Regions from separate parts of the Eionea flava genome, predicted to be linked through region 3. Evidence: riboswitches for the same ligand, from Rfam matches in the RefSeq annotation. Region 3 holds a riboswitch; each other region holds the start of a gene.
What was found. Region 3 has a riboswitch for cobalamin ahead of ACZ5O6_RS00875 (energy-coupling factor ABC transporter permease). Riboswitches for the same ligand answer to the same signal wherever they lie in the genome.

Region 1 (11,103 bases), 470 kb from region 3:
TGGCGGTCTTGCCAACATAACAACGGGTACACGGCATTCACGCGCAACATGTAATTTTGCAGCCGTTGCATCACCACCGCTATTTTTACTGACTAAACAATCGATCGAATACTGTTGAAAAATTTCATGTTCAGCATCTGTATTGAATGGGCCAATCGCCTTTATCCATACCATAGATGGCGGCAATACAATCTTGGGTTTAACCGCTGTGCGCAACAATTGGCGCTGCTGTTTATTTTGCTGATGCAAGTGATTAACTTGGTCTTGCGTTAATTGCCCGGCAGTTAAAAACAATGACGAGAAAGACTTAACGGCCGTCAACACATCAGGCCATCGCTGTGCCGTTATCCATTGATCACCTTCCATTGCTTGCCACTGCGTACGATGAAAACGCATGTAATATATATTGGTTTTTTCCGCGACATGCATAGCAGTGCTTGTCATTTTTTCAGCGTAAGGGTGAGTCACATCAACAATCATATCAACCGCTTGCTGCTTTACGTAACACGCCAAACCACCAATAGCAGAAAACCCTCCCACTAATACCTCACAAGGCACATCGGGTGTGCGCACTAAACCAGCCACGCTATAAATAATGCGCGGCTTATTTTTTCCATTACTCTGTGAAAAATAGTAATGCAAACGCGACGTTAATTGCCGTGCGTCGGCGGTACCGCCTAACAGTAATATGGTGTTCATACTGCTTGCCCAACAAACTGGCCTTTTCTATCTATTGCACGAATATCAATGGCAATATGCTTAGGCACTTTTTTTCGAGCAACCGCTAGAGCCAACTCGCATAGACGATCGGCGATCGCAATATTTTCTTGATCACAAAGCTGCATCACTTCAACACTGGTATTTGCTTGTGCAATGTTATGCAATAAGTCGCCACTCGCACCCAAGGACTCTGCCACCATAGCAAGGTGTGAAAAATCGATAGCCGACACGCGGCTATTTAGGTCCATATGGCCATTGGCTAGCTTACTGATTTTTCCTAGCCCACCACAAATCGTTAAGCGCTGAATATTCACCTGCTTACAGTGTTTTAATACCGCCCCAGCAAAATCCCCCATTTCGATAAGCGCCATATCATGCAGTGGTTGATGATGTGTTTCGTAATACTGTTTAATGGCTAACTCACTAGCATTACCCGTCGTCGCCACTAAATGATCTAAACCATTTGCTTCAGCAACATCCATCCCCTGATAAATTGACGCAATCCATGCAGCACAGGAAAAGGGGCGAACAATACCGGTTGTGCCCAAAATAGATAAACCGCCCAATATCCCCAACCGTGGGTTCATGGTTTTTTGAGCGAGTACTTCTCCATTTTCAACGCCCACGGCGACATGAAATCCACCCGCGTATTGGTAGTCTTCTGCTACCGCGTGCAAGTGTTGCAGCATCATCTGACGTGGCACAGGATTAATCGCTGGCTCGCCCACTGCCAATGCCAAGCCCGCTTTAGTCACGGTGCCTACACCCTCTGCGGCCGCAAAAACAATGTCGGCAGCAGGTAACAAGCGTAATGCGACAAAAACCGTGGCTCCGTGAGTGACATCCGGATCATCTCCCGCATCTTTTACCGTCGTCACCACTACCGATACATCATCTTTGGCACCATCGCGACGCGTAAAGTCAGCCGCGACATTAAGTTCAACGGTTTTACCTTTAGGCAGAGTAATACTCACAGGGTTTGGCAATTGCGGAGCGTTACCTTGCGGATGCTGAGCAGACGCCGATAACAAATAATGTGCCCCAGCAGTCGCACAGGCAGTAGCACACGCACCAGTGGTCAGACCTGTACGTAGTGGTTTGTTATCTTCGCTGCTTTCGTTCCACATGCTGTATTCTCAAGTGCACCCGCTCCCGGTACAAGCCAAGAGCGAACTATAGGGTGCGTAATAATAGCGCACTACCCGCCACAATAGCGCCTAATGCTAACAAACCTCGAGCATACTGAAACAATGTTTGATAGCGGCGGTACAACAGACCTTGAATGTAAGTAAAGCCAATACCAAAAACGACCATCGAAATAATAACGCCGAATGAAAATAATAAGAGATAGGCCATACCCACCAGTAACTGCCCCGATGCAACAGCGGGAATTAGCGCTAGTGCAGGCGCACTACCAGCCAACCCATGAAAAATACCCACCATCATGGGCTGATGAACCGAATGTTTATGCGCTGCATCACTAGCAGAAAAGGCATCGTCATGCTCACTGATATCATGCTCGTCGGTATCATGTTCATCGGTATACAGGTGCGTATGTACAATATCACCATGGCGATGTTGACCAATACGCACACGACGCACCGCTAACTGCCATATTAAGTAAACACCCAAGCCAATGAGCAACAGCGCAACAGATACTTCGGCGACAAAAGACAGACTATCAGGTATTGATACGCCAATACCTAGCAACAATAAGCCGCCACATAACAGTACGCCACCATGACCTAAGGCCCAATAAAAAGCGAAAGAGAGAGTGCGCCGTAAACTTGGGTTTTGATTGTTCAATAAAGAAACCGCCATTACGTGATCAGCTTCTAGTGAGTGCAATAACCCCAAGCCTAGACCTAACAATAACAAGGGCCATAGATCGGTGGCGAGCGGCGAAAATAATTCAAACATTGACATGTCCTTTAATCATTCGTGATAGTCAATGGCTAATAGCATTGAGCGGTTTTACAAAAAAATGCATTATCTTACTTATTGAGAACCCAAAAATAACTGCGCAATCGCATCGGGATTTGATATAAAAAACAGATGCAAATACGTCGCCGTTAAACTACCGTGACGATAAATAGCTTCGCCCGGTGCAGGGTGGCGCTGGCGTTTACCATGCGCTATGGGTGGTGGCGTATCACTACTGCGTGAACGATGATGTGCGTGGCCGCGTAGCTCACCTTCGGGTAACGGGGCGGTTTGCATTCCCTGACAACCACGTTTACCACGCATAGCTCCATGTCCATCTAACAAATGCACCATGGGGTATGCCATATCATTAAGATCGGTGAGACTTTCGAGACAATAGAGGAATCCACCGCATTCCGCCAAAACGGGTTTATTGGCCGCAAAAAACGCATGAATGGACTGCTTCATGGCTATATTTTCAGACAATTGTTTTGCATGTAACTCCGGGTAACCACCCGGTAACCATAAAGCATCGGCCTGCGGCAAAGCGTCGTCGTTTAGCGGAGAAAAGAACACAATCTCTGCGCCCATCGATTCGAGTAGCGCAATATTTGACGGGTAAATAAAACTAAACGCCGTATCTTTTGCAACTGCGATTGTCTTACCCGTTAATGCTTGCTGAGACACCGATGCCGGTTCTACCGAAAGCGAGTCGACAGGGGAAAAGGTAACAGGTGATAAACGATCGCATAATGCATGTACACCGGCGCTCTCTAACCAATCAGCGCCAGCTTCAAATCGTTGTTCTAGCTCTTCTGCTACTTCTTCAGCCTGTACTAATCCTAAATGTCGCTCTGGCAATGCGACGGCATCCGATCGAGCTAAGTGTGCTAATAAAGGAATATGGTCAGGCAATGCAAATTCGATAAGCTCGCGGTGGCGATCAGAGCCACAATTGTTCGCCAGTAAGCCTGCAATGGTAATATCATCACGAAACGCTGCTAAGCCTGCGACGATGGCCGCAGCCGTTTGCGCCATCCCTTTAACATCCATCACGATCGCGATAGGAATAGAAAAGCGCGCCGCTAAGTCAGCGCTGGATGGTTCACCATCGAACATGCCCATGGCACCTTCAATTAAAATAATATCGGCTTGTTGTGCTGCCAAATATAATTGCTGCTGACACCAATCATCACCCGCCATCCATAAGTCTAATGGTTTTACCGGGTGGCCCGATGCCTGTTCAAGAATTTGAGGATCTAGATAATCGGGGCCGGTTTTAAACACATGAACTTGCTTACCCGCTCGACGCAGGCATCGTGCTAATGCAGCGGTTATTGTCGTTTTACCTTGTCCTGATGCGGGAGCCGCTAAAAATAAAGCGGGGCAAGTGACAGGTTTAGCTTGAGCATTAAGCGACATTAAAATTCAATTCCCGCTTGCGCTTTAACACCTAAACGAAACGCATGGCGCTCGTCTTGCACCACCGAAATAGTGTCGGCAATATCTTGTAGAGGTAAAGCCATAGTGCGTCCGGTAATAATCACTGTCTGATCCTTAGGACGCGACTGTAAAGCACTAACTACCGGCTCAACATCGAGGTAACCGTACTTAAACATATAGCTCATTTCATCAAAAACGAGCATATCGTACCGCTCATCTTGCAATAATTGTTCTGCTACAGCCCATGCCTGTTGAGCAGCTTCAATATCTTTTTCTTTATCTTGTGTTTCCCACGTAAAGCCATGCCCCATAATATGCCAATCAACTTGAGGATGGCCTTTAAAAAATTTATATTCACCCGTTTCGGTGCGACCTTTAATAAACTGGATCACTGCACAGCGTTTACCATGTCCAACCGAACGTAACATAGTGCCAAATGCCGAGCTACTTTTCCCTTTACCATTACCCTTTAATAAAATAAGTACTCCACGCTCTTCGGTCGCCTTGGCAATTTTATTATCCATAACCGCTTTGCGTTTTTTCATTTTTTCTTGATGATTATCGCTCATATTTTTTTACTTTTTAAAATAATGTAAGAATCGGCTTAACGGCTAACACCTTAAAAATTAGTCGCACAGTCAAAAACTTCCTTCTATGTTTTAACCATTCATTGGGCAACAACACATTGATGCACAACAATGTTAGGCCGCCAAAGATAAATAATGCCCCTGTAATGCATGGGCCATTTTTTCTGCTTTACCACGTTTTACCGCAGACGTTTCAATATCAATGACAACCACTTCACCTAATAATCTCAAATCATCAATGGCTTGCGATGTTCGCCCATCAGTCACAATGTAAGTCACTATCTTTTGATCTGGAAAACATTGCTGCTGGCGTTGTTGAAATTGATAAGCCTGAAAAATTGCATCACGCAAAGGCGTACCGCCGCCAACAGATAAGGTATCAAACCATTGCTGCAATGCTTTTGGCGCCCGGCGTTGAGGCAGCAACACATCGACTCTCTGGTTGCCAAAGCCCATGACCATTAATTGCTCTCTGCGGGCATAGATATTTTGAGAGATACTCAATAGTGCAGATTTTGCTTGATCAACACCGTCATTTTGTAATGTTGATGCGGAGGTATCGAGTAAACATAAATGCAATGTCGATTGACTCGTGCGCTGAGGACGATAGCGAAGGCAGCGTAAAGGCCAACGGCCAACATTGGCAAGCAAGGTTGAAAGCCAGTGAATATTATTCAGCGTTTGCAACGGCTGGCGATGCGTTCGTTGACGCCACCCTTGGCTATGGCCTTTTTGTCGACCGGCAAGAGAACGTTTTGTGGATACGGGCACATGATTGCTGGTAACAAAAAGAGTACCGTAAAGCGATCTGATTTTTTCTACTACACTGTCATCAGCCTGTACCAATGATTGCCGAACCTCAGCATCCATCCCCCCCCAATCACCCGCAGCATTCTCTACTTGATCTGAATGATTGCTCTCGTTTTGATGATGAGAGTTTTGCGTTTGAGAAGCGTCTGGCTGAAAATTTTTCGATGCGTTATCTTTTTCTGGCGGTCTTGAATAAGGCGAACTCGACGGTGGCTTAGTCGAAGGCGGAGAACTAGGCGGTGTATTCGACGGCGCTTGTCGACGGTGCGCTAACACCAACTCTTCGACCGCTGCGATGTCTGATTCTGCGACAGTATCTCTTTGTTCCCAAGCCGCGTGTGCCATTGCAGCACGACACCACACGATGTCAGCACGCACCCCATCCACATTTTCTTCCAAGCATCGCGTTGCTATTTTTTCTCGCCACTGTTCCGAGCAACTCACTTGCGCTAAACGCACTCTTGCTTGCGCGATCTGTGAACGTAAATCCCTTTGCGCTTGCTCATATTGCGCAATAAAAGCAGACGGATCATTATCAAATTGTTCTCGTTGTTGAACAATGCATACGCGCTCTTTAACAGAATACGGCTGTGTTAAATTGACAGCCAAACCAAAACGATCTTGTAGTTGTGGTCGCAGCTCCCCCTCATCAGGGTTCATTGTTCCCAACAACATAAAACGCGCATCATGGGTATGGCTCACACCTTCACGCTCAACAACATTAACCCCTGTTGCAGACACATCTAGCAATAAATCGACCAAATGATCAGGCAATAAATTCACCTCATCAACATACAAAATACCTCGATGCGCTTTCGCCAGCAAACCCTCTTGGAATACAAATTGTTTCTCTTGCAGTACTTGCTCTAAATTAACGGCACCAATAACACTTTCTTCTGCTGCACCCAATGGCAATGTCACAAACGGGGCAGAACTACCCTCTTCTTTTCCGCTGAGCGGACTGTCGATAGGCAATAAATTGGTCATTGCTCGTGCTAACGTAGACTTGGCTGAACCACGTGGGCCGCTAATCAATACACCGCCTATGCGAGGGTTGATCGCCGCTAAAATTAACGCCAATTTAAACGTCGATTGCCCTGTCACCGCACTAAAAGGGAATTGCAATCGAGACAGCGAAGGAGAGGAATGAGTCATCGCTTTACCCTGTTAGTAGCTTATTGCAGAAGAAAAAATGAGAGGCCACCGGTTCGATAGACATCTGATAAAACGCAAAGCAGGGCACACGGCCCGTTTGATATGAATAATACAGAACATAATGTAACCTTGTTGATGCACCCACCGTGCATACGAAGTGAAAGACTAGGCCGGTATTCGGGCTATAAGAAAACTGTCAAAGCGCAATCTTAGAAAAGAATAAGCCTTGGCACTACACCCTGCCCCTTCCCAAACAAAGTGCTATTGCAGCCCAATATTCAGTGGTACAGAACGAGTTGTTATGTGTTTTCTTGACCGATGCGGGGGCAGCGATAGATAGCGTTTCACTGTTTAACACTAAAACACTCTATTCTTCCCGATTATCTCCCTTAAACTCATGTGCCTTATTACGTAAAAAAGACACACCAGATAAGTAAGCACCTAGAATCGTTGCGTCGATTGTAACAGCAAATAAACAACGGCGCATATGATTGTTATTGATGTATTACGAGCGACAAAGAAAGCATCAAAAACGCTACGTAAGCCTTAAATAGACCATCGCAGCGCTGAACTTTTGAGGGGGCTAGCGCGAGCGCTTGCACGCGGGTGTACCAGGCAACTCAACCTTTATTGCTTTTTCTTCATCAATAATGTGCTGAGGGAATTGCCGCATAAAGCAGCAACAAATATTTTCATTGATCATCGTTCGCGGCCCATTCGGATGCGCAATATGCTTATACGGCGCATGGCTATGTCCATGAGAGTGATCATGCCCATGCGAGTGCTCATGAGAATGAGAGTGCGCGTGATTATGCGAATGTGTATGCTCATTCACCGCCTCACCGCTATTATCCGTATCCGGTTTAAATTCGGCATGATGATGATGAACATCCACTTCGCCACGCGCGAGGCGCGCTTTAAAGTCTTCCATCAAACTCAATTGACCCGATGCTGACGGCTGGCCTGCAATAGTTTCTTCTATTCTTTCAATAAATGTATTAATCACATGTGATTGATCACGTAAATAATCGGCTCGCATAAATTGCACATCGGGAGTTTCACTCGCCACTTTATCCACATACCCCATGATGCGATCAATAAGACGGCCACCAAATAAGAAATAAGGCGCAACGACAATTTTTTTGTAGCCCAGCTTAATCGCCATTTCTAAACCGCGACCAACCGATGGATAGGTCACGCCGGAATACACCGTTTCTGCCCAACCAAATCCTAGATTCTCACACACGGTACGCGTTAGCTTAGCCGCTTCGGCATTGGCTGCCGTCACCGACGTGCCTCGCCCTACGACGACCAACATCGTGTCATATAATTCACCAGCCGCTGGCGCCTCTTGATAACCCATTGCGCCCAAAATACGCGCCTGAAAAGCTTCGATCATCTCCTCATGCAAACCTAATTCTCGACCATACTCGATAGTCAGACCGGGATGCTTATCTTGATAAGTGGTTAATACAGAGGGAATATCGTTTTGTGCATGCGTTGCCGCAAATAACATACCCGGCACTGCGTAAATGGTTTTGACACCCTGCGCCACTAAACGGTCTAAAGCCATATGAATATTCGGCGCTGAATATTCTAAAAAACCATACTCGACATGTAATCCGGGCACGCGAGCGCGTAGCCCCTTGGCCAATAAACTAAATTCTTCTTCGGCAATTTTGGCACGACTACCGTGCCCACAAATTAAGATTCCCGCATCAGCGGGAAGATTATCAATATTCATATAAAACCAACTGTTTATTGTTTAAATAGTATTGTCAGAAAATTTTCTTAACCCACATCGGCTAAGTTACCACTGCTTTCTAACCACGACTTACGATCGGCTGCGCGCTTTTTCGCAAGTAACATATCCAACATTTGGTGCGCACTGTCTTCAGAATCAACTGATAATTGCACTAAGCGACGGGTATCAGGGTCCATGGTAGTTTCTCGTAGTTGCAGAGGATTCATTTCACCCAAGCCTTTAAAGCGCTGCACATTTACTTTCCCTTTTTTCTTTTCTGCCGCTATACGATCGATGATGCCCTGCTTTTCTGACTCATCGAGAGCGTAGTAAACATCATTACCGATATCGATACGAAACAATGGTGGCATAGCCACAAAAATATGACCGTTATTAACCAATGCGGGAAAATGCCGCAAAAAGAGTGCGCATAACAAGGTTGCAATATGCAGCCCATCCGAGTCCGCATCCGCCAAAATACACACTTTGTGGTACCGCAGCTTTTCCAAATTATCGACACCGGGGTCAATCCCTAAAGCAACAGAAATATCATGCACTTCTTGGCTAGCAAGAATATCGGCGCTATCAACTTCCCATGTATTTAAGATTTTTCCACGAAGCGGCATGATCGCTTGAAACTCTCGGCTACGTGCTTGCTTAGCCGAACCACCCGCCGAATCACCTTCCACTAAAAACAGCTCACCGCGTTCTGGCTCTGCACTAGAACAGTCCGCGAGCTTACCCGGCAAAGCTGGCCCTTGCGTAATTTTTTTACGTGCCACTTTTTTGCTAGAACGGACGCGTTTTTGCGCATTACTAATACAAAAGTCGGCCAGTTTATCGCCATCTTCGGTATGCTGATTTAACCACAAGCTGAATGCATCTTTTGCAACACCGGAAACAAACGCCGCTGCTTCGCGAGATGACAAGCGCTCTTTAGTTTGACCTGAAAATTGCGGATCACCCAACTTGGAACTAAGCACAAAACAACAACTCACCCAAATATCATCGGGCGCTAATTTCACCCCTCTTGGCAATAGACTTCTAAATTCGCAATACTCTCGCATGGCATCCAATAAGCCGGTACGCAAACCATTGACATGCGTACCACCTTGCGCGGTAGGAATAAGATTGACGTAACTTTCTTGTGTGACTTCGCCGCCATTGGGGAGCCATTGCACCGCCCAATCGGCAGCTTCTGAGCGTCCGCTAAAGCTGCCGGTGAACGGCGCGAGCGGTAACACATCCCAGCCTCGGGTTGCATCACTTAGATAATCGGTTAAGCCATCTTCATAGAACCATTCGTCCGATTCGGCCGTTTGCTCGTTAGTAAATATTACTTTTAATCCGGGGCATAGTACTGCTTTAGCGCGCAACACATGGCGCAGGCGAGACACTGAAAACTTAGGTGAATCAAAATATTCCGGCGCGGGAAGAAAGTGTACGGTAGTGCCTGTATTGCGCTTGCCGCAATCACCGACAACCTGTAAATCTTTGGTTTTATCTCCATGAGAAAAAGCAATTTCGTGCACTTTGCCTTCGCGTTTAATTGTCACTAACAAGGTTTGGGACAGAGCATTAACAACACTCACCCCCACGCCGTGCAGACCGCCGGAGAACTCATAATTTTTATCAGAAAATTTACCCCCTGCGTGCAACGTGGAAAGAATCACTTCGACACCCGGTTTTTTTTGTACCGGATGCATATCCACTGGCATACCACGCCCATCATCACTCACCGTGATTGACTGATTTTTATGTAGAATCACTTCAATAGTTTTAGCGTGCCCAGCTAATGCTTCATCCACACTATTATCAATAACTTCTTGCGCAAGATGGTTAGGGCGTGTGGTCTCGGTATACATACCGGGGCGCTTTTTGACTGGATCTAAACCCGTGAGAACTTCAATATCTTCTGAGGAATAATTGGCCATGTATTTTTTTATCTCAATCTGTCGTAGGTAGTTTCAAAAAACATCATAATATCAGCATAGAATCGCTCAAAACCTTGAAAGCTGTGGTCACCACCGGGCTCGATGGTTTGTCGACACTGTCGATACTTTTCAACGGCTAAACGGTAATCAAGGGTTTCATCGCCTGTCTGAACAAGCAACCAATAAGCGGCTGTGTGCTGAATAATGGGCGTATCGTAACGCGAGAGTGCCACTAAGTCATCTTCCTGCAAACAATAAGTATCATCGGTATGGTAATTAGCGAGCGGTTGATTGATATAGTTGGGTAGTAAGTTAAGCGCATCGACTGCAGGATTAATTAAGACCGCGGGCAAATGATACTTCGCAACCAAGTAGGTCGCCCAAAAGCCACCTAGAGAACTGCCCGCCAAATAAATAGGTTCATCACTATCTAGTGCCGTTTCAACGATCTTCTCTAAGGATTTAGCACACTCGTTAGGATAAGGCGTTAATAACGGACAGCAGAAGCGAATATCGGGGCGGTTAGTCTGCAACCAACGCTGCAAGGATTGCGCCTTATAGGATAAAGGCGAGCTAAGAAAACCGTGAATATATAACAGCGTTGGCATCAGCAAATATTAGTAAAGAGCCACTGATAATATTGGGGTGTTGACATTAATAACCTGTAGAATCAAAGGCAATGCCGTAATCTTTTTGGGCAACGCGTTCTACATCGGTGGCAAAAGTACCATCTGCATGTAATTCAAACCAACGATAGCCGGGCATACTATCCTCGACACCAAACTCA
Region 2 (11,103 bases), 490 kb from region 3:
TACGTCAACTTTGCCTGAAATCAAGCTAGGAATACGCTCAGCCCATGTTAGACCAACGACTTCATATTCGATGTTCATGGCTTTTGCTAAATCAGCACACATGTCAACATCCATACCTACTGGATTGTTGTCGCTGTCGCGGAAGCCCATTGGTGGGAAATCAAGAACAACACCACAACGAACTTTACCCTTTGACAATACGTCATCAAGCTTGTCTGCTGCTACGTTACCAGAAGCCAACAAGCCAAAACTTGCTGCTAGTAGTGCTTTTTTGAAAAAATTACTTTTCATGTTTTTCACCTTTTTTAGTTATAAAAATTATTAGTATATTTTATGTGGGTACTGCTTAACTTAAACGATAGACGACTCAAAAAACAAGTCACTATTTATTTAATCGGCCAATTTACACGTAGATGTTCAAAACGGCGACTGGCCTAGTCTATCAAAGACGCCGTTTTGCACTTGCAAGAATCTACGAATACTTTTTCAAAACTATGATCTTTACTACGATCCTTGAGATTCAGGAGCGAGTAAGCTCGCGTTACCACCAATAGCAGCAGTATTTAAGCAAATAGTCTTTTCTGTGATAAAACGCGTCAAATAATTCGGTCCGCCCGCCTTAGGGCCAGTACCCGATAAACCACGGCCACCGAATGGGTTCACCCCAACAACGGCGCCTACTTGGTCACGATTAATATACACATTACCTACACGTGCTCGACGCGCGATATATTTATAGGTTGTGTTATTGCGTGAATGGATACCTAGCGTCAAACCGAACTGCATACTGTTTACGTCTTGTATAACTTGATCCATTTCTGATGCAGCAAAACGCGCCACATGCAATATCGGACCGAATTTTTCATCTTTCAACTGCTTGATAGAATCGATTTCTAGCAACGTTGGTGGAACAAACGTCGCATTATCGAAGCCTTCTGGCATTTTTCCTTGGTAAGACTGCTTTGCAATAGACTTCATTTCTTCAATATAAGATAGCAAGTCTTTTTGCGCACCTTCATCAATAACCGGCCCCATATCTGTTGCATAATCACCGGGGAAACCTAAGTTTAGCTCATCAATAGAGCCTTTGATTAATTCGATAACACGATCAGCAATATCTTGCTGAACATAGAGCACACGTAATGCTGAACAGCGCTGACCCGCAGAACTAAAGGCAGAGCGGATAACATCAGTCGCCACCTGCTCAGGTAACGCGGTTGAATCGACTAACATCGCATTCAAACCACCCGTTTCAGCAACAAGCGTCGCGATAGCTGATTCACGATTGGCTAACTGTTTGTTAATGATGCGGCCTGTTTGGGTAGAGCCCGTAAAAGCCACACCAGCAACATCAGGGCTTTTCATCAATACGCCACCCAACTTTGAGCCTGAACCCGTTAGCAATTGCAAGGCACCTTTAGGAATACCGGCTTCATGCATCATTTGCGTAGCTCGGTAAGCAATTAGGCTCGTTTGTTCTGCAGGCTTAGCGATTACCGAGTTACCCACTGACAATGCTGCCACTACTTGACCGGTGAAGATCGCTAGCGGGAAGTTCCACGGGCTAATACAAACAAATACACCGCGACCTTCACAGTGCAGCTCATTAAGCTCACCCGTAGGCCCTGGAAGCACTTTAGGATTATTAAACATATCTCGCGCTTGCTGTGCGTAATAACGACAAAAATCAACGGCTTCACGAATCTCATCAATAGAATCATCTAAGGTTTTACCCGCTTCGCGAATACACAAAGCGATCAACTCTTCGCGATTATCTTCAAGCAACGCAGCCGTTTTATCTAACGCAGCCGCACGCTCTTCAACATCAGTCATCGACCATGAATCAAAAGCCTCTACCGCCGTTACCAACGAATCAGCCGCCATTTTTTCATCAGCATGCATAATGTAGCCGACTTTTTGCGTGTTATCGTAAGGGCTAAAAACTTCAGTTGAATGTGTCGAACCACCGTCCGAACCATCGGCACCAACAATAGGTTTAGCCGACCACTGGGTATCATTATATTTCTGTATAGCGTTCATTAAAGGCGTTCTCTGTGAAGCGATATGCAAATTAATCCCTTTTGAATTATCGCGGTCGTTAAAAATATTACCCGGCAAAGGAATATGAGGATTCACAATGCTGGAACGAGTCATTAATAGCTTGGTTGGGTGCACAGTCAACTCATCAACCGGCACGGTAGCGTCTTGCAATTTATGCACAAACGAACCGTTGGCACCATTTTCTAGCAAACGTCTAACGAGATAAGGCAGGAGATCTTCATGGCTACCCACCGGGGCGTAAATTCTCACGCCAACATGCGGATGTGACTTCATCAATGACTCATAAAGCCCTTCACCCATGCCGTGTAAGCGTTGAAATTCAAACTGTCGATCACCTGACATAGCCAAGATACTGCCAATAGTCTGGGCATTATGACTAGCAAACTGAGGGTAGATAGCGCCCACCGTATAATCAGATAAGAGGAAGCGCGCGCAGGCAAGATAAGAAGTATCTGTGGACTCTTTGCGAGTAAATACGGGATAACCTTCAAGACCTAATTGCTGGCAAAGTTTAATTTCCGTATCCCAATAAGCACCTTTAACAAGACGCACAGGAATTTCATCACCTTGAGCCTTAGAGGTTGAAGTAATCCAACACAAAACATGCAACGCACGCTTAGAATAAGCCTGCACAACTAAACCAAACTTACCCCACCCTTTTGCAGCATTCGAGTTATACACTTGCTTAAATAATTCAAGCGATAGCTCAAGGCGATCCGCCTCTTCCGCATCGATAGTAATACCGATATCGTAAGACCGAGCTTTCTTAACAATGGTTTTAACTATTTCAACTAATTCAGGCAATGTCTCATGCTTATGAGATTCCTCATAACGAGGATGCAGAGCGGAAATTTTAATCGACAGGGTGTGGCCTTCGCCGGTCTCAGGACGAGACTTGGCATTGTTTGCAATATTATCTAGCGCGCCTAAATAGCTGTCTAAATAACGTTTAGCATCTTCGCGTGTGTGCGCAGCTTCACCCAGCATATCAAAAGAATATTTACAGCCTTCTTTACAAAAAGGGATCGATCGCTTGCTAGCTTCTTGTATGGTGCGTCCAAGAACAAAATACTCACCAATAATTTGCATCGCCACTTTCATTGCACCACGCAAGGTCGGCGCACCGCACTTGTAAAGTAGCTTCTGCAGACCAGTTGATGCATCACCGTGATTAACATTACCTGTTTTCACGAAACGACCAGCAATCAACAAGCCCCAAGTAGACGCATTAACAAACAAGCTGTTATCACCGTCAAGATGCGTTTTCCAGTCAGCCGCTGTCAGCTTATCTTTAATCAATGCATTACGCGTAGCCGCATCGGGAACACGAAGTAATGCTTCAGACAAACACATCAATGTAATGCCATCGTCGTCGCTGAGGCTATATTCTTGCAGAAGCTTATCAACGACATGCGCACCTTTTTTGCTCATACGTGTCTGTTCGATAAGAGGACGAGCCGTCGCATTAATTTCCAGCATCTCTTGAGAAGATGGATCCGCGATAGCAATAAGTCGCTTCATCCAAGTTTCTTCATCAATACTGTAATTTTTCGACAGCTCTTGAAGGAGTTGATCGTGATCTAACTTGATCCAATCTTCAACGAAAGATAAATTATTTACTGGTTTCATATTTTTGCACTCTACTCGTTAGGAGCGAAGTATCAGCCAATATTCACCAAGAAGATTGCATAAAAATATGCATTGATTGCAAAAAAATATGAAGGGGAGATCACCTACTGTTGACAATAACTCAAGCCAAAATCGACGAAAGCACTGAAAACAAAGGGGTTCAGCCGAAAAGAGAAAAACACAAATAACTTTTTGTTATGAAACTTGCAAAATCACACTATCTAACGCTATTACGATATTGGCTTGGAGAACAGCCCACCTTTTTAGTAAAAGTGTTCGTAAATGCGCTTTGACTTGAAAAACCTAGAGAAAAACAAATGTCGGTCAAGTTTTTATTCGTATTGCCCAGTAAAAACTTAGCCACTTTAATCCGCTCTAAAATAAGGTATTGGTGCGGCGATATACCTGTTTTGTCACGAAATTTTTGATAAAAATGACTCGCGCTCAAATCACATACCTGAGCCAGCTCAGACACTTGAATTTTTTCTGCGATATGCGCATGAATATACTGTTGAATAACATTAAGATCTAATCGGTCACCGTGAATACGCTGCTCCACCGCTGATGAGCTGCCAGATAAACGGTTAGATAAACTACGAAGAACCAACTCCGCAACGAGTGGCTTAAAAGAGGGGTCGTCTCCATATGCTTTTATTTCATTCGCCAACGAAAACAGCATTAAATGCATTTGCTGATCTATCGAAAAATATCGCCTCGAATCGAATAAGCGACGCAAATCGTCATCACTATCGCCATGCAAGCTATTGGTTTCTATTAAATCTTTACCGACATCTAATAAAAAAACATTATTCTCGTCGTCGCCACAGAAGCTATGCTTTTCATTAGAAGGAACAATACAACCGGAATAACCATCGACTTTTCCTCCCAACCCTTCGATTTCAAACTTTGCCTCACCGGCAATACCTATAATAATTTGGTGATGCTCATGCTTATGAGAATCTGCTTGCACAGAAAGGTGAGATGTTCGCGCTAAGATGTCGTTGTTTTGTATCATAATAGTGATGTTGACGAATTAAAAACAACATTCTCCGGAGTATGAATGACGGTGCAAAATGCACGACGTGTTTTTCTAAGTCTTCACTAAGCCATCTTACGACGCCTTAGCTATGAATAAAGTTTAAAAGATCAATCTCTACATACGTTAAGATAATACGTTAAACCACACTCTTTCAAGTAAAAAATACTTAATATTACAATCAGCATCACTCTTTAATACTTTTAAAGAATATTGGGAAGTAGTTATATAACAAAAACGAGAGAAACAACACAAAACGCACCAACCTGTTGCACTTTCGCGTACATTTGACAAATAAAAAATACAGACCCTATATTTTTTATCGACACATAAGCGGCACTTACTTTCCGCAGCACAACTAAAATCTCTCAATACAAATTATGACTGTGCTATAACTTGGCTGCATTACAAAGAAAATTTGTTACCAATCAAAATAACTGTGTAATATTTTGGTGTTAATACCGCTACTGACAACCACCTATTAACGATTAGAACAAATCACCCTATACACTATAAAATTAACAGGTACGCCGTAATAAAAAGTACGGATTTTATTATTTTTCGGCATCCATTTTTTTTGCTTTTTTATGCTCTTCGTCACTTCCACCTAACTTCCAATAACTACTGATATACAACTTTTTACTATCAACCTCTTGTTCGTGCTTAAAATATTTTCTCAATTGCTTCATCACGCCAAACTCTGTTGCCGCCCAAACAGCAGCGTTACCCGGTTGCCACGGCAACGCTTTAACAGCGTTAGCTAACAAGCATTCATCAGATGACGGATGAGAATTAATTACCCAATGAACCTGCATGCCGCTTGGTAACAATGGAAGTATTTTATCAGCTTCACTTAACACTTCGATGACAACATACCCCTTTGCAGACGCGGGCAATTTTTCAAGATTAACACTAAGCGCTGGTAAAGCGGTCATATCGCCCACCAAAAAAAACCAGTCAGCATCATGAGAAATTATTTTGGCTGGACCGGGGCCATCCATTGTTATTTCATCACCTATGGCACAATGCTGCGCCCAAAAAGAGGCCGGGCCTTCATCGCCATGTAAAGCAAAATCCACCGTTAGCTCTCGCACAGCCAAATCAAAATGGCGAATAGTGTAAGAGCGCACACGCGCCTTTTCATCCAGCGCGCCACTATCACTTGGATAAACTTCATTCTGACTCATTAGAAATCGTAACTTAATATACCCACTCTCAAAGTCTTCGGGAAAGCTAGCTAAATCTTCACCCGAAAAAACAATCCTTAACATATTGGGGCTTATTAGCTGTTTACGACTAACAAAAATTCGACGTATCTCTCTAAGCGACATAATTCATTCACCTTAAAATCAAAAAGGGTAGTAAAAAAATAGTAAACTTTTGCGTAAGCCTCAGATTCCTAAGGCAACCAGAAACGCCTAAGACAAATAATCACTTTCAAAAGCATGGAGGATATCTAAAGGTTCGTATTCTGCACCTTCTAATTCAGCATTCCAATTAATGCCTACAAGTACCACATCGCTATGCATCCCTGTTAGCCAATCATCCATAAACTCTTCTAATGATATCGCCACAGCCTCATGTCCTGCCCAATCATCTCCCGCATGTACTGCAGCAAACTCTGGCTGTGACCAAAAAGGCATCACGCTTGCATCGGCGTATTTCTCTGATGCTGACAATGCCCAACTACCATCACTATGCTGCAAGCCCCACACACAGCCAGTATTGACCGCCTCTTCAAAAAACAGGTGATAGTTTTCTTCATAATTACTGGTCAATTCAGACATACATCGCTCACTTTTAATCAATACTATTTGTAGGGCAACAATTATACATCCTAAGTGCATTCTCTTCTGTGGCTATTTTATTTACAATAGCCGTTCGGTTATGGTTCTCGTGATGTATTAACGAAGAGATTAATAGGGAATGCCCGTTGGCAGCTGTCCCCGCAACTGTAATAAGCAAGCTATTGGTTAATACCACTGGACTTTTGAACGTCTGGGAAGGTAGTAACCGTATTTTTTAGCATTTGAGCTTAAAGCCAGTAGACCTGCCATAACCGTGAACAACCTGATGGTCGGGGTGTGCAATCAAGGTTATAGTCGTGCAGTCTTTGTTGACGTTGCGTCAAGTAGATGTGTTTATTACATCTATTTTTCACACATAATGTATTATTTTATATAAGCCTAAAATAATCATACAAACAGCGGCTATCTCCTGCCTATCACCAACGAATCATCATTTATTTAAAGTGCCTCTATGCATATAACATCGAAGCACATGGCGTTGCGACACCGATAGAGTGTTAGCGCTGCCTATCACCAACAACACACCATGATCGAAGGAAGATAGTTATGCAATTACACAAAATACCTGCCACTGTGGTTACTGGATTTTTAGGCAGCGGAAAAACCACGCTACTATCTAATGTCTTAAAGCAAGCTAAGGGCAAACGTATTGCCGTTATTGTTAATGAATTTGGTGAACTTGATATTGATGCCGATGTATTACGCAACTGCCCTCTTGACTGCGAAGACGACGATAAGGACAGCGATGCAACAAGCACAGCAAATAATAACAGCAACGGCATTTATGAGCTCGCCAATGGTTGCATTTGCTGCACAGTTGAAGAAGAGTTTTTACCTGTCATGCAAGAACTGGTTGCGCGACGCGATGACATTGATCACATTTTGATAGAAACCTCCGGCCTCGCCTTACCTAAACCATTAGTACAAGCCTTTAATTGGCCCGACATCAAACAGCACTGTACTGTTGATGCAGTTATTACCGTGATTGATGGCCCTGCTGTTGCAGCCGGGCGATTTGCTCATGATACCGATAAAGTTCAGGCTCAACGCTTAGAAGACGACAGTTTAGATCATGATCCTAGCCTGCAAGAGCTACTCGATGATCAGCTTAGTGCCGCTGACCTTGTGGTCGTCAGTAAAAATGATTTGCTCACCGACAGTGAGCGCAGCACGGTTGATGCAATCATTGGACACAAAGTACCTAGCAGTGTAAAAACCGCCTATATTAATCATGGTGATGCCCCCCTAAATATGCTGATTGGTATTGAGGCTGCTACAGAAGATAGCATTGAGCACGTACACAATCATCATGATCACCACCATGCGCACGGCGAACATCATGATCACGCACACGACCATTTTGATTCGTTTGTGATCACCTTAGGCGAGATGGATAGTGAAAAACTACAAACCATTTTGCAGCGCCTGCTCAACACATACCGCATTTATCGCGCTAAAGGATTTATTGCCATTCCCAATAAACCGATGCGACAAGTCTTACAAGCGGTTGGCACACGTATTGATACGCACTTTGATCGACCGTGGGCAAGCGGCGAGGCGCGTAACACACAACTGGTTTTTATTGGTAAAGCCATCAATAAAGAAATAATAACCGCAGAACTGTTACCGGCCCTTAGTGCTGTAACAAATGCTAAATAGCCATAGCGCTGGAAATTTGTTTTGCATTTATTAGCCGCACAGCCCGGAGGGTTTACCGACGACGAAGGAATTATTGATCTTGGGCAATCCCCGGGTGACATTGTTCTTTTATCGGCAGCCGATAGCACGCTGGCAGGCTTAGCGAATGTCGCTGAATCACTGCCCCCTCACTATCCTGCTGTACGCTTAGCCAATTGGATGCAATTACTGAAGCCCGCCGCGCTAGATTTATATCGCGACAAAGTACTTGATCATGCAAAAATCGTCATTGTTTCTCTGCTCGGCGGTGAAAGTTATTGGCAATATGGCGTTGAGCAATTATGCCAGTGGGCGACAGAAAAAAACCATGATCACCAACGCCAACTTATTATTATCCCGGGTGATGATACACCCGACGAACAAGTATTTTCTCTCTCAACGGTCGAAAGAAATATATCAGTTAACGTATGGCGATATTTACGTGAAGGCGGCACAACGAATCTTCAGCACCTCTACTATTTTTTAGCTGACCAATTAATAAAAACCGGGGATGAATGGGAAAATCATTGGGCAGAACCTCGTGCATTACCACGATGCAGCCTTTATTTTTCTACCAAACTATTTTCTACGACATGCACTTCCATACCAAGTTCTTCAACACGAAGCTCTTCAATACCCACAAGTAAAAAAAGCACACCGCGGTTAACATTCGATGATTGGCTGGATCATTGGGACAAACCTAAAGAAAACCAAACCGAAAAAAACACGACCCCCGTGTGCGCCATCATTTTTTATCGAAGTCATTTACAGTCAGCCAACACCACTATGTTTGACAAGCTAATTAGTACGGTGGCGGAATATAATTTACGTCCGCTACCTATCGCGGTTAACTCGCTAAAAGATACGGCATCCTTAAATCTTATTAACGATTGGTTAGCACGCAGCCAAACACACCTTATTATCAACACGACCGGTTTTGCGAGTCACACCGTTTCTAGCCCTGATTTATCATCAGAACCCAGCCAATTTTCTTCTCCTTTTGATCGTAACATTCCCGTACTACAATGCATTTTGTCGAGCTCGACGATCGACGACTGGCATTCTTATAGCCAAGGTTTGCGCAGCCGTGACATTGCGATGCAAGTTGTATTACCCGAAATGGATGGCCGCATTATTACTCGCGCTATCAGTTTTAAAGCCGAGGCTTATTTTTCTGAACGCTGTGAAATTTCAGTCGTACGTTATGCTCTGCATCAAGAACGCGCACAGTTTGTCGCACAACTGGCTCAGGCTTACACAAGGCTCGCCACCAAAAAAAATAATGAAAAACGCATCGCGTTTATTTTAGCCAACTACCCCACTAAAGATGGGCGCATTGGCAACGGCGTTGGCTTAGACACACCGGCTTCAACTATCGCTCTGCTTAATGCGTTGAAAACCAGCGGCTACCCTATTGACAATATCCCTAACGATGGCAATGCACTTATCACCGAATTACTGGGAGCAGTAACCAATAATCCCAATACTCTGCACCAGCGCCCTTGCTGGCAAAGCATGAGCCTTAGCGATTATGCACACTATTTTTCTAAACTACCTGACGATTGCCAGCAAGCCGTTGTTGAGCGCTGGGGAACCCCCGAGAGCGATCCTAAATATCGTAACGGGCGCATAATGTTGGCGGGTATTCGGCTTGGAGAAACATTTATTGGTATTCAGCCTGCTCGTGGTTTTAATCAAGATTTGCTCGCTAATTATCATGACCCCGATCTCGTCCCACCCCATAGTTACCTCGCTTTTTATTTTTGGTTACGCCATTGCTATCAAGTCGATGCGGTTGTACATGTGGGCAAACATGGCAATCTAGAATGGCTACCCGGCAAAGGCGTCGCACTGGCCGATACCTGCTGGCCGGATATTGCACTTGGGCCGATGCCACACTTTTATCCCTTTATCGTGAATGACCCCGGTGAAGGTGCACAGGCAAAACGTCGCACACACGCCGCTATTATCGATCACCTTATGCCGCCCATGACGCGCGCAGACACCTATGGCGCAATGGCCGAGCTCGAAGGTTTAGTTGATGAATATTACCAAGCCTTAGGCATGGATACGCGACGTGAAGAATGGCTACGCAATGAAATTTTACGCCTAGTAAACGATACACATCTGCGAGAAGAATTACCCATAGCCGATAACTCTGCAGATGATGAACAAGCGGTTTTATCCAGCCTTGATACCTATTTATGCGATATTAAAGAAGCACAAATTCGTCACGGCCTGCATATCCTCGGCGCGCTACCTAATACTGAAAAATTGACAGACACGATGGTTGCCTTATTGCGCTTACCGCGCAGTACATCAACGGCTGATAGTGTCAATTCACAAATCCATCAACAACATGTTTCGACTGCCTACAGCCAAGGAATTTTACATAACTTAGTTCGCGACCTGACCTTATCGATTAATAAAAGCGGTGAGTTGTTTGATCCATTAACCGCCTCTGTGGACGCGTGGCTTGGCGATAAACCATCGTTACTGGCTAACGTATCGAGTGAATCATGGCGTACCAGTGCTGACACCCGTGAACGCTTGGAAATATTAGCCGCTCTCTGTGTTCGTTATTACGTGTTAGGCGATACACATAGCATTAATACCGATAGCTCCGGCAACACTAACGACACCGATACGATTGAAGCGCTACTATTAACACTGCCACAGGCACTTCCTACTACTTTTTTGCAGCTTGATTATGCAAAATCGACATTATTATCTGCCTTAGAAAAAAGTGCAGAGCAAGAAATCAGCGCTCTACTTAATGGCTTAAAAGGAGAGTTTATTCCCCCCGGCCCTAGCGGCGCACCAACACGCGGACGTCTAGATACCTTACCAACAGGACGTAATTTTTTCTCCGTAGATAATCGCTCGATCCCT
Region 3 (11,103 bases):
TGACAATCCCGCCAAGACTATCATCCGCCGTTACACGCACCACCAAAGTCGCTATATCATTTACTGCTGGAGTACCACTAAAGCGACGATTAGCACTATCAAAGGTCAACCACTCTGGCAAGCCTGAACCATTTACCAGTGCCGCACTTAATAATAGTGGGTCATTATCACTATCTACAAAAGTGTCTGCAGCTAACACAAATTCAAATACTGAATCGACTGAAGTGATTTGGTCTGCAACTGGGGCATTCAACGTTGGCGCATTATTTCCAAAAGCCAAGCGATATTGACATTGTTTATACACTCCGAAAATCGGGTCACCGAATACACTATTATTGCAATTTAAAGAACCTTCAATACTAGTCAACGTGTTGTACGAATCAGCCGCACCATAGCGGACAGTCGCTGTTTCTGGAACCACACAGCTTTGCCCCTCATTTGCGCAGAAAACCCAATCACTAGATGGCACAACAACCTCTAGTACGAACTCATCACTTACAATGCCACCCCTACCATCATCCGCTGTTATCCAAATACTTAGCGTCGCCACATCATTTACGGATGGCGTGCCAATAAAACGGCGATTAGCACTATCAAAACGAAGCCAAGAGGGTAAATCGACACCACCTGCAAGTGTTGCCATTAGTGACAAAGGGTCATTATCACTATCAACGAATGTATCAGTAGCCAATACGAATTCAAACGCCGTCTTGACCAATGTCGCTTGATCCGAAATCAAAGCATTCAAGACTGGGGAACTATTACCTTCTGTAGCCAAACGGTAATGGCACTGCTTAGGCTGCCCAAAAATTGGGTCGCCGAATGTATCATTACGACAGGCTACAGAATTATCAACAGCAGTTAGTGTGTTATAGAAACCGGCGATACCATAACGAACCGTCGCTGTAGCAGGTACCTCACAAGTTTGTCCCTCATAAGCACAGAACACCCAGTCAGTAACTCTCAATAGAAAATCACCATTTACTACTCCGCCACGACCATCATCTGCTGTTAGTCGCACAGTTAAATCACCGGCATCCCCTACCAATGGAGTACCACTAAGACGACTATCGGCTTTATCAAAGGTCAACCAGCCTGGCAAATTCTCCCCATCAACTAATGATGCGCTAATAGATAGAGGGTCATTATCCGCATCGACAAACGTATTAGCGGGCAACACCAATTCAAACGACTGATTAGCATCCATCACCTGACTACTTATATTCAGGTTTATTACCGGGGGCACATTGCCCTCAGTAGAAGATGTTGGCTTATATTCACAGTGTTTGAACGTCCATTTTTTAGGGTCACCAAATACAAGATTATTACAACCCACTTCGCTCTGCACATAATGCTGGTAAGAGTAACTATCGCTCGCACCATAACGCACCGTAGCCTCAGCAGGTACCGTGCATGTTCCTCCCTCGTTGGCACAGAATATCCAATCTGTCGCAACAACAAGCGTAAAATCATCGCTGACCTGCGCGCCCTGACCGTCACGAGCCGACACAGTAATATCATACGAACCAACCGAAGACGCCAGAGGCTCACCGATAAAGACATTATTAGCGACGTCAAATGATAACCATGAAGGTAACTCGCTACCACCGACTAAACTGGCGGTAATCAATAATGGATCATTATCCGCATCACTAAATAGATTGTCAGGTAAAGCAATATGAATAGGTTTACTTTCCTCAACGCTATGATCACTCAACGAAGTATTAAGCACAGGGCTAGTATTTTGCTCACCTTCGTCGTGTATATAATAACGGCGATCTAAACTACGCAGGAAAGCCACTATCGCATCACTTTCATATTCGGTAAATGTTGTAGAAGTGTGAGAAGTATTTTGCAGTACTGACTCTAATGTTGGGGCACTACCATCGTGCAAATACGGCGCACTATCCCACAGTTCAACTAAAGTAGGTGTACGAATTTCAGTTAAAGCAAAACCTAATCGCTGGCCTGATGCTGCCGTAATTGTCCCTACATCATGATTTAAACCATCACGATACGCCGCTCCCGTGTGACAGTCACGACAGCCCTTTTCTTCAAACAATACACGACCCTGCTTCACTAACGGGGGTAAAGCACCGTTACTACTATAAGGTGAACGCAATACGCTGTCTTTTTGTAAGCTGCTAACATAAGCAGCCAAGGCATCTAGGTCAGGTGAAATACCACTTGTAGTTTCACTCAATGGCGATACATCATTAGTAAAAGTAAGACCTTCAATCAAACCCTCAGCACGATTGAGATGTTCAAGCTGTGCTTCGAAATCTTGCACTTCATCAAAGTTAGACGACCAGTGCAAATTACCAAAACGAGTACCACTACTACCACGTAGAGAAATGGTATTACGCAAGCCTTCACCCATATGTGTAAGGTCCCATGTCATACCATCGTGGCCACCATCATCATGGCAAGAGGCACAACTCATATAACCCTCAGGAGAAATATCAGGAACGCGGGCATGATAGAAGACTTGCAAACCACGCAACTCTTCTGCAGCAAGCGTATCATTTTCTGGAAGCACGGTGATTAATGTTTCCTCAACACGCGGTTGCGTACCGTAGTACATATGATCCGCAATATCCAAGCGGGTCACAGTACGATCCGTAAAATTTTTCACGTATAAATTACGAGGCGTGGCACAAAGACTCTGCGGAGCTGCGCCTGTGCTTGCACGATAAATGTTATTATTTTGATTCACAAATGCAATCACATTATTCCCCTGCAATGCATGCACTCGGGTAACTCCATCAGGAAGAATCGTCATACCAGAAGGGTCTGCAGCATTATCTAAGTCAATAGTACCCTCCTGAGTTGTTGGGTCTATATTACTATCCTGATGATTGACCAAATCCAATATCGCAATCATTGGACGAATGGTATTGTCATCATCGAGTGATAGGTTATTTAAAAACTGACCGCGTTCAACATTAGCCTTATTTGCCGAAATGTAAGCCGTTTGGTCATCAGGGCTAATCACGATACTGCGTAAGTAATTAGGCACTCCACTGCCATGATCAAGGTCATCTGGCACTAATACTTTATTCACTCGAATCTCGGGCTGCAAAGGATCACGAAATGCCATATTGCCTGCAGTGGCAATATCGTAAACCTCACCATACTCTTTGTCAGAAATAAAACGGGTTACCAGCAAACGCGAACCATCACTGGTGAGAGCCATAGCCTTAGGCTTATCCCCTACCGTTAACGTCGAAATCAACTGTTGCTCAGCAATATCAATTTTCGCAATTTGGCCACTGTTATAAAGGGACACATACAACATGCCATCATGGGCGACAGAAGCTACCGGATTGGCTCCGTAGTCAAACTCAACTTCCCAAGAGGATTCGCTTGCGGTAGTGCCGGAATCATCAACATGATAAAAACGAATAACATCTAAATCACTGTAAGTTACCGCCAACCAGTTAGCCGTTCGTGTCACCGATGACGGCTTACCACCAGCCTGCACAATCACACTGTCAAACGTTTCTGTCGTTACAGTAAAAGTACTCGGATCAATCGTGGCACGCAGCATACTTACTGTATCGTTATGAGGGTTCACCGCCCACGCTAAATCAAAACCATCATTAGCTTCACAAGCTAAATTGCCCGAATGATTAGCGACAAAGGGATTCTCCGTTGAAGGTGCAGGCTCAACCGGTTTAATATCAATCGCTTGATATTGACTTTCTCCCGTGGTGAAACTAAAGGAATAAGGCTCCATCATGTTGCCCATGTAATCCTGAACAACACCGGCGATATCAACACGATATTCATCACCGAAAGTTAAATCATTATCAGGAAAAATAGAGACGGTGCCCGTGTGGCTAGAAAGCATATCAAATGTAATTGTTTCATTCGTACGAGTATTGGTTACCGTTACCGCACCCGCTAAGGTATCACTACGTAGAGTTTCAGGAATATGGAAGTGAATAAAGGTATCCACTGGCACATTCGCTTCATTGGCGAGTGGGCGATGGCCAGAGACATACGGTGGGATAGTATCAGGAGCATCGCTGGTGACAATAAAGCACATGCCCTGCTCATTAACGCGCTCATCAATATAAACATCCGTAATAGTATAAACATTACCGTTAGACTCGATAATATCACCGACCTGAATATCAACATTAAATATCGCTGAAATACCCTCATCAACTGTCCGCCCTACATGAAAGCCCCAACCATATTCACCATCGCGGCCTACACGATGCCAAGCGCCTTCGATCATCGTACCACCGGTGTATTCAATAATCATTTGGGTCTCGAAACGATCAGCACCGCCAAATGCACCCACCTGACCTAATGGACGAAAATATTGGCTTGAATCACAAGCGTGGCTAAAACCATCTAATACATCAATAATATTAACCAACTCCTGCTGATCAATATGCTGATCGTCACGATAAGCATTCTCGCAAGCATCTAAATCCACCTTAAAATGATCCACAAAGGCATAGCGATCCTGAAAGTTCACATACATCGGATTACTGCGAGCATTACCATCTGACGGATCATTTTTATCTTGATCAAAGTAAATTTCACAACTGAGAAAAGGGTTAGCTGGATCGGTAAAATCCACCATAAATAATGAAGGAAATTCGCGACGGGGAGTAGCTCCTTTTATTCGAGCTGACCATACAATCTTATTCGCACCATAAGGTTCAACCCAGTAACCGCCCAAACGCTCTATGTTACCGTTGGGGTTAACTAACTCTGGGTTATAGTGACTAACCAGTCGCGGCAGCTGCCCCTGATGCATACCCGAAATATCATAAATAGACATACCTGTCTGTTGCTGATCTGAAGCAAAAATCAAAAAATTACCAGAAAAAATAGGGAAGCCTGTGGTACCAGTAAGACCAATATGATCCCATTCGGCGTACACTTGTGCATCACTCCAGCCATGCTCTCGGATAGAATATTGCTCAGAAGGAGCAAAAAGATATTGCCAATAATCCTCTGTATGATATGGAGACGTTAGATTGCTGTACGCCCAGTTTGGCAACCCCCATGGCGGTTCACCAAATGACAAGCTATCTTCAACCGTTTCACCTTGATAGTTGTAACGTAGCCAACCACCTGTACCAAACCGGAAATTACGGCCAACAGACACATAAGCGGCTTCATTGTCATAGCGGGTAAAATGTGCATGAGAATGAACTCCAGCTCCCCTGTAACAAGTACCCTCAAAACAATTGTGCTCTGCAACAAGCGTGGGATTAGTTAGATCAGATAAGTCCCATGCTGAATCAGTGAAATCAGGAACAATACCAACAGATGATGAACCAGATTCTTGCGGATTATTGATGAGTAAGGGGCCTGAAATACTTAAAATTGAAGTGCGGCCACGATCTCCGCCTCGCTTAGCTAAAACATCGCCAGCAGAGCCGTAGTCAATATTAGGTGGGTAATCTGCAGAAAAAGTGTTATTAGAAATAAAAAGACATAAAAAGCTGAATGATATGACAAATATTTGATGGCGCATGGCTAATCCCTGTCGTTATTTGTTTATTATTTATCTCACCACTATAAAATTATCGTAAAACAATTTCAACACGGATATAACGAGCCTTTACAAAAGCACCACCATAATACAACGAGTAGATTTTCAGCGACTCAAGCTCAAACTTTATACCTCTTCGTCATAGCCAGCGCCTATACCATCCAAGAAAAAATACATTGGCGTAACGGCTTTAACAAAGATAGGAAACTTTTACTATTAGGATAAATGGGGGTTGAAATAGCGATACGGGCCTGTTTTGAACAATAACCTCTGATTTAACTCACCCTGTATTTTTATCTACCGTAAGCTTATGAGCGTGCTTCGACAAATTTTAGGCCTGATACATGAGCACCTCAACAATACAACCATGACTCCGTTAGCTGACTTTTGTATCTGATAATTTCTCATTACATACCTATCCAACCTATTTCCAACTTAATGACGCTACGTCACCTCAAAAAGTAAAGGCAACATATCGACAAGCGCATGCTTAACAAACAATTATGTATGGGCTTTATTGCTCCCTCATTCGATTTCACATGCTACAATCCGCTTCGACGGTGCTAGGTGTTTGCCCTGCAAATGAAACGGGAAAGTCGTGCAAATCGACTGCTGCCCCCGCAACAGTAATTGTTAGTCGCAAATAATTAAACGACAAACAAGAGTCTGGAGACCGGCCTAACGCTTTTTATTTCTAGTTGCACGGTGGGTGCAATACGTAGAGGATGACTATTATGCATATTGAAGTTGGCGTTGTTGAAGGCGCAAAAATGGTATTAAGCTATGGAACAGCAGCGGCTGTTCTTGGATATACCGCATCGCAAGTAATGAATACCGTAAAGCAGCAAGGACTATTTTCTTTAGTCGCGAGAGTATTCTTAGCAAGTATTGCCGTATTGATGTTTTTTGAAGTACTACCACATCATCCAGTGGGCGTATCTGAAGTACACCTTATCCTTGGATCAACCTTATTTCTTTTATTTGGCGCGGTACCTGCCGCCATCGGCTTAGCATTAGGTTTACTCGCACAAGGTATATTTTTTGCTCCTTTCGATATGCCGAACTACACCGTTAATGTCACCACACTGCTAGTGCCATTATTTGCCATGTCGATGATTGCTAAAAAAATTATCCCAAGCAATGTCGCCTACAAAGACTTAGCTTATTCCCAAGTACTTAAATTATCGCTAATGTATCAAGGCGGTATTGTTGCGTGGGTTGTATTTTGGGCGCTTTATGGTCAAGGCTTTGGCGCTGAAAACTTAGTCGCTGTTAGTACGTTTGGCGCTGCATACATGCTAGTCGTGTTAATCGAGCCTATTGTTGACCTTGCAGTGTTGGCTGGCGCAAAAACGATTAATCAACTTAGCAATAGCCGCAGCGTTAATTCACGCTTATACCATTCAGCGTAATTCTTTTATCGTCGCTCTACTTTAAAGTACTCGATATTGTAGCGCGACGATCACCAGACATATCGCTATCAATAAATCTCTCAGGGATTCCTTAATTACCCTTCCTGCAATACAAGCGCTGGCTTTTTCAAGCTACCCGACATCACTAACATACTCAACAACACACCGCCTACCATTAAGAATATTGCCAATATTTCACCCATGCCCGGCAGCCGTTGATCATTCAAATAGCCATAAAACAAACTGGACAAGGTTTCGAATACACATAGCGGCCCGATGATCATGATGGGTATATGCCGTGAGACTTGATTCCACCATACCGTTGCTAACCATGAAACAATAACGCCCAAAAATAAACAAGCAGCTACCAAACTCATGATTGGCGTAGCTAGAGAGGCTCCTACGCGAACAAGTGAGCCTTCCGAAAGTAAAGAAAATACGGTAGCTCCTAATACTGCTTGAAAAAAACATCCAACACCGATAGCGACAGACCAAGTACTTGCAGAAACTTCTGGATTTTCCTTCATAAAACCAGCGTTAGAAAACGCATACCATACCCAAAGTAATAGCGCTGCAATCGCAAAGAAAAAACCCAAATACCAAGAATAATCAGTGGCGGCATGTACACCTTGAGGCACATACGATTGTTTTAACAATACCACGCCTGTCAGCACCATCAAAAAAGGTAATAGCAGTGACTGAAAACCAAAATCCTTATCGTTACTTTTGGCAAAAATGCAACCCGCCAAAATCATCATTAACGGAGTTACACCTTCAACCAACGCGGCTGTTGTGATACCACCATAATGCACACTTAGCGCCATACAAAGGTAATATCCAACATTACCAAGAAAAGCAAAAAGAAAAGCATAACGCCACTGCCTAACCGTTAATTGCCGCAGTTTTTTAAGCGTAAAAAGAGCAAGAAAAAGGGAAACCAAACCATAGACAAGATAGCGTCCCATAGAAATAGCAATGGGATTGATATCGCTTAAATAATGAGGAATTAAAAAAGCCGTTCCCCATAGACAATTAACCACCACACCTAAAAATATATAAAACCAAACTGGCATAAATAATCCCTATGCTGAATATTAATAACTGAACTATTTGTTCAGCTATTAGTAGAATAACCGTCAAAAAAGACCGTTTTATTATTTGGTTTCAACAGCAGAAGACTTATTTAGAAATTTCTAAATGATTGATGTCATCATTAACCGCCGGGGAAAATACCACAGCCATCAACAATACTCTTTATATTCTTATAATAATTTTAATAAAATACGAAAATAAAATGTTATAGTTGAATTTAACGACACAATAATTTTTACATGTTCAATAAAAGTATAGAGAAAAAATGAAAGTCATTTCTATCAATGTAAACGGTATTCGAGCAGCCGCACGTAAAGGCATGTTTGATTGGTTAAAAAAAGTAGATGCAGATGTTATTTGCTTACAAGAATTAAAGGCACAACCCGATCAAATTGAAGATGCGCTCTATCATCCCGAAGGCTATTACAGCTACTTTCATTCTGCTGAAAAAAAGGGCTATAGCGGTGTTGGCATTTATTGTAAAAAACAACCGAAAGCTATTCATTTAGGTTTAGGCTCTATTGATCAACAAAACTGGGAAGATGTTGACCGCGAGGGTCGATATATTCAAGTCGACTTTGATGACGTTAGCGTTGCCTCTCTTTACATGCCTTCTGGATCAGCAAAAGAAGAAAGGCAAGTCTTTAAATATGACATGATGGCACGCTTTGAAAATGTACTTCGCTCAATGCAACGTAAAAAACGTGAATATATTATTTGTGGCGACTGGAATATTGCCCATAAGAAAATTGATATTAAAAATTGGCGAGGCAATCAAAAAAACTCGGGTTTTCTACCTGAAGAACGTGCATGGATGGACTGGCTATTAAACGATACCGACAACCATCGTGAAAAGCCGCTGCAATTCATTGATGCCTTTCGTGAAATTAACAACAATGAACACGAATACACCTGGTGGTCGAATAGAGGCCAAGCATGGCTAAACAATACTGGCTGGCGTATTGATTATCATATTGTTAGTCGAGGTCTAAAAGGTAAAGTCAAAGCCGGATCGGATAACATTTACAAAGAAGTACGATTTTCCGATCATGCACCACTAACAATAGAATATGACATCGACTAAGTAGAGATGTTTTTAATTGAAAATTGAAACATACTAACGACGCTAATGGCGTTATTCGGTTTATTATTTTGTAAGCTCTACATGCGATGAATAAATAGCAATTAAGCGCTGCTTATACAAGCTGCCTAGGGCGCGCTTAAAATTCTTTTTACTGACTTTGAATACAGAAAATATCACCTCAGGTGTACTTTTATCCGACAGCTCAATACGGCCGCCCGCTTGCTGCAAAGCCTTAAGAATGCGCAACTCTAATTGATCTCTCGTCTTCTGATCGAGCGCATTAATCGTTAAATCAATTTTTCCATCCTGACGAATCTGCTTTATCCAACCTTTAGTGCGATGACCAAATGCCAGCGGTTGCGATAAATCACTATGATATAACAAACCTAAGGCTTTACCATTGACCACGGCTTTAAAACCCAAATCAGACTTACCCGCTATCAGTAAATCGACCTGGTCACCAACAGAAAATCCTTCGTGTGTTTCATCGAGGTGATGATGTAACTGTGTACTTGCCACTGTACGACCACTATTATCACGATAAGCATATACTACATAAGATGCGCCTTCGCGTACCGGATATGCCTGCTCGGCATAGGGCAATAATAAATCCTTTGGCAAGCCCCAATCTAAAAAAGCACCTACATCATTAATCGCAACGACACGAAGATAAGCACACTGCCCCAGAGCCACTTTGGGTGTGGCGGCTGTTGCACAAATATCGCCTGTCGCATTTTGATAAACAAAAGCACTGACCTTATCTCCTACAGCAACACCTTCAGGCGCTTCCCGCAAGTACACACTGCCCCACTCTCGCGTGCTAACAAAAATACTAGCCGCCTCTTTTTTATCAACGGTGAGAAGGTGTTGTTGATCTAGCATATGGGATACCTAAAATGCTGATGGATAAAAATTAAAGACAAAAAGGAAGGGAAAAGATAATATCACAAACAACACCAACCTTTATTATTACGACTCAACTCGCTTATGCTTTTTTTCAAGTGCGCGTAAAATGTCTCGCCACGTAAGAATACCAACGACATGTTTTTTACTATCTACGATAGGAATGCAAGAGATTTTTTCGCGGTTAAACACTTCGACCGCATCATAAATACTCGCTTGGGGAGGTAAGATAATCGCTTCTCTTGTCATCACTTGATGCACTTTGATGTCAAGACTCCTTAAGTCTCGGAGCGTTTCTGCAGCCGTGCCTAAATGCGGGCTCAGCGCTTTTAATAAGTCGCGATCAGAGACAACACCTAATAAGCGCTTGTCGTTCACAACTAGCAAATGATGAAAAGACGTATTATCAAAAATATCTTTAACAACCGACAAACTATCATCCATCTCGACGGTAACAACGGTTGATGTCATTAGGCGATCAACAGTGATCCCTTGCTTACTCATCGCTCAGCCTCCTATCAGGCACGCATGTTTCATGGGCGCGGTTAAAGTAAATGATGCTGCCTTAATTGTAGACGATGCATAAACAAACTTACCCATAAATCCACAAGCATCTAGGATAACCGACACAATAAATATTGCCTTTATCTGGACGCGACACTAACACCCCCTTATTATGAGCAACCAGAGGCGCAATATTATGCGTCATATCACTTTTACCACAACAATAACGAGGCAATAATGGGAAAGGTCATTGGCGGTTTACTTGGCTTACTCACCGGCGGGCTTATCGGCGCACTCATTGGTCTATTTTTTGGGCACATGTTCGATCAAGCTAAAAAGCGCTTTATTCACAGTGAATCACCCGAAGCACTGCAAGCAATCCAAACAACGTTTTTCCGCACGACTTTTACGCTTATTGGCTACCTTGCAAAATCTGATGGACGAGTCTCTGAAGAAGAAATCGACCAAACACAGCAATTAATGGGAAAAATGGGCTTAACCGCTGACCATAAGCGCGAAGCCATAAGGCTCTTCAAAATAGGCGCCGCCCCTGATTTTAACCCTGCTGATACCTTGCGCGACTTTCA

Region 1: another riboswitch for cobalamin. It lies ahead of ACZ5O6_RS10930 (ATP-binding protein); the one in region 3 lies ahead of ACZ5O6_RS00875 (energy-coupling factor ABC transporter permease).
Region 2: another riboswitch for cobalamin. It lies ahead of cobW (cobalamin biosynthesis protein CobW); the one in region 3 lies ahead of ACZ5O6_RS00875 (energy-coupling factor ABC transporter permease).

What each region holds. Positions count from the first base shown of each region.
Region 1 is NZ_AP036018.1:2,519,324-2,530,426, forward strand. It holds gene ACZ5O6_RS10905 (precorrin-6A/cobalt-precorrin-6A reductase) at 1-699, opposite strand, end outside; gene ACZ5O6_RS10910 (cobalt-precorrin-5B (C(1))-methyltransferase) at 696-1,847, opposite strand; gene ACZ5O6_RS10915 (hypothetical protein) at 1,894-2,640, opposite strand; gene ACZ5O6_RS10920 (cobyrinate a,c-diamide synthase) at 2,719-4,065, opposite strand; gene cobO (cob(I)yrinic acid a,c-diamide adenosyltransferase) at 4,065-4,655, opposite strand; gene ACZ5O6_RS10930 (ATP-binding protein) at 4,788-6,638, opposite strand; cobalamin riboswitch at 6,790-7,060, opposite strand; gene ACZ5O6_RS10935 (sirohydrochlorin chelatase) at 7,222-8,382, opposite strand; gene parE (DNA topoisomerase IV subunit B) at 8,430-10,316, opposite strand; gene ACZ5O6_RS10945 (YqiA/YcfP family alpha/beta fold hydrolase) at 10,325-10,924, opposite strand; gene cpdA (3',5'-cyclic-AMP phosphodiesterase) at 10,971-11,103, opposite strand, start outside.
Region 2 is NZ_AP036018.1:2,495,207-2,506,309, forward strand. It holds gene ACZ5O6_RS10825 (transporter substrate-binding domain-containing protein) at 1-291, opposite strand, end outside; gene putA (bifunctional proline dehydrogenase/L-glutamate gamma-semialdehyde dehydrogenase PutA) at 505-3,690, opposite strand; gene ACZ5O6_RS10835 (helix-turn-helix domain-containing protein) at 3,908-4,705, opposite strand; gene ACZ5O6_RS10840 (siderophore-interacting protein) at 5,281-6,057, opposite strand; gene ACZ5O6_RS10845 (DUF2750 domain-containing protein) at 6,145-6,513, opposite strand; cobalamin riboswitch at 6,598-6,798, shown strand; gene cobW (cobalamin biosynthesis protein CobW) at 7,081-8,193, shown strand; gene cobN (cobaltochelatase subunit CobN) at 8,215-11,103, shown strand, end outside.
Region 3 is NZ_AP036018.1:179,057-190,159, reverse strand. It holds gene ACZ5O6_RS00880 (putative Ig domain-containing protein) at 1-5,503, opposite strand, end outside; cobalamin riboswitch at 6,070-6,217, shown strand; gene ACZ5O6_RS00875 (energy-coupling factor ABC transporter permease) at 6,256-6,933, shown strand; gene ACZ5O6_RS00870 (DMT family transporter) at 7,029-8,006, opposite strand; gene ACZ5O6_RS00865 (exodeoxyribonuclease III) at 8,291-9,109, shown strand; gene ACZ5O6_RS00860 (CvfB family protein) at 9,173-9,991, opposite strand; gene ACZ5O6_RS00855 (CBS domain-containing protein) at 10,079-10,516, opposite strand; gene djlA (co-chaperone DjlA) at 10,754-11,103, shown strand, end outside.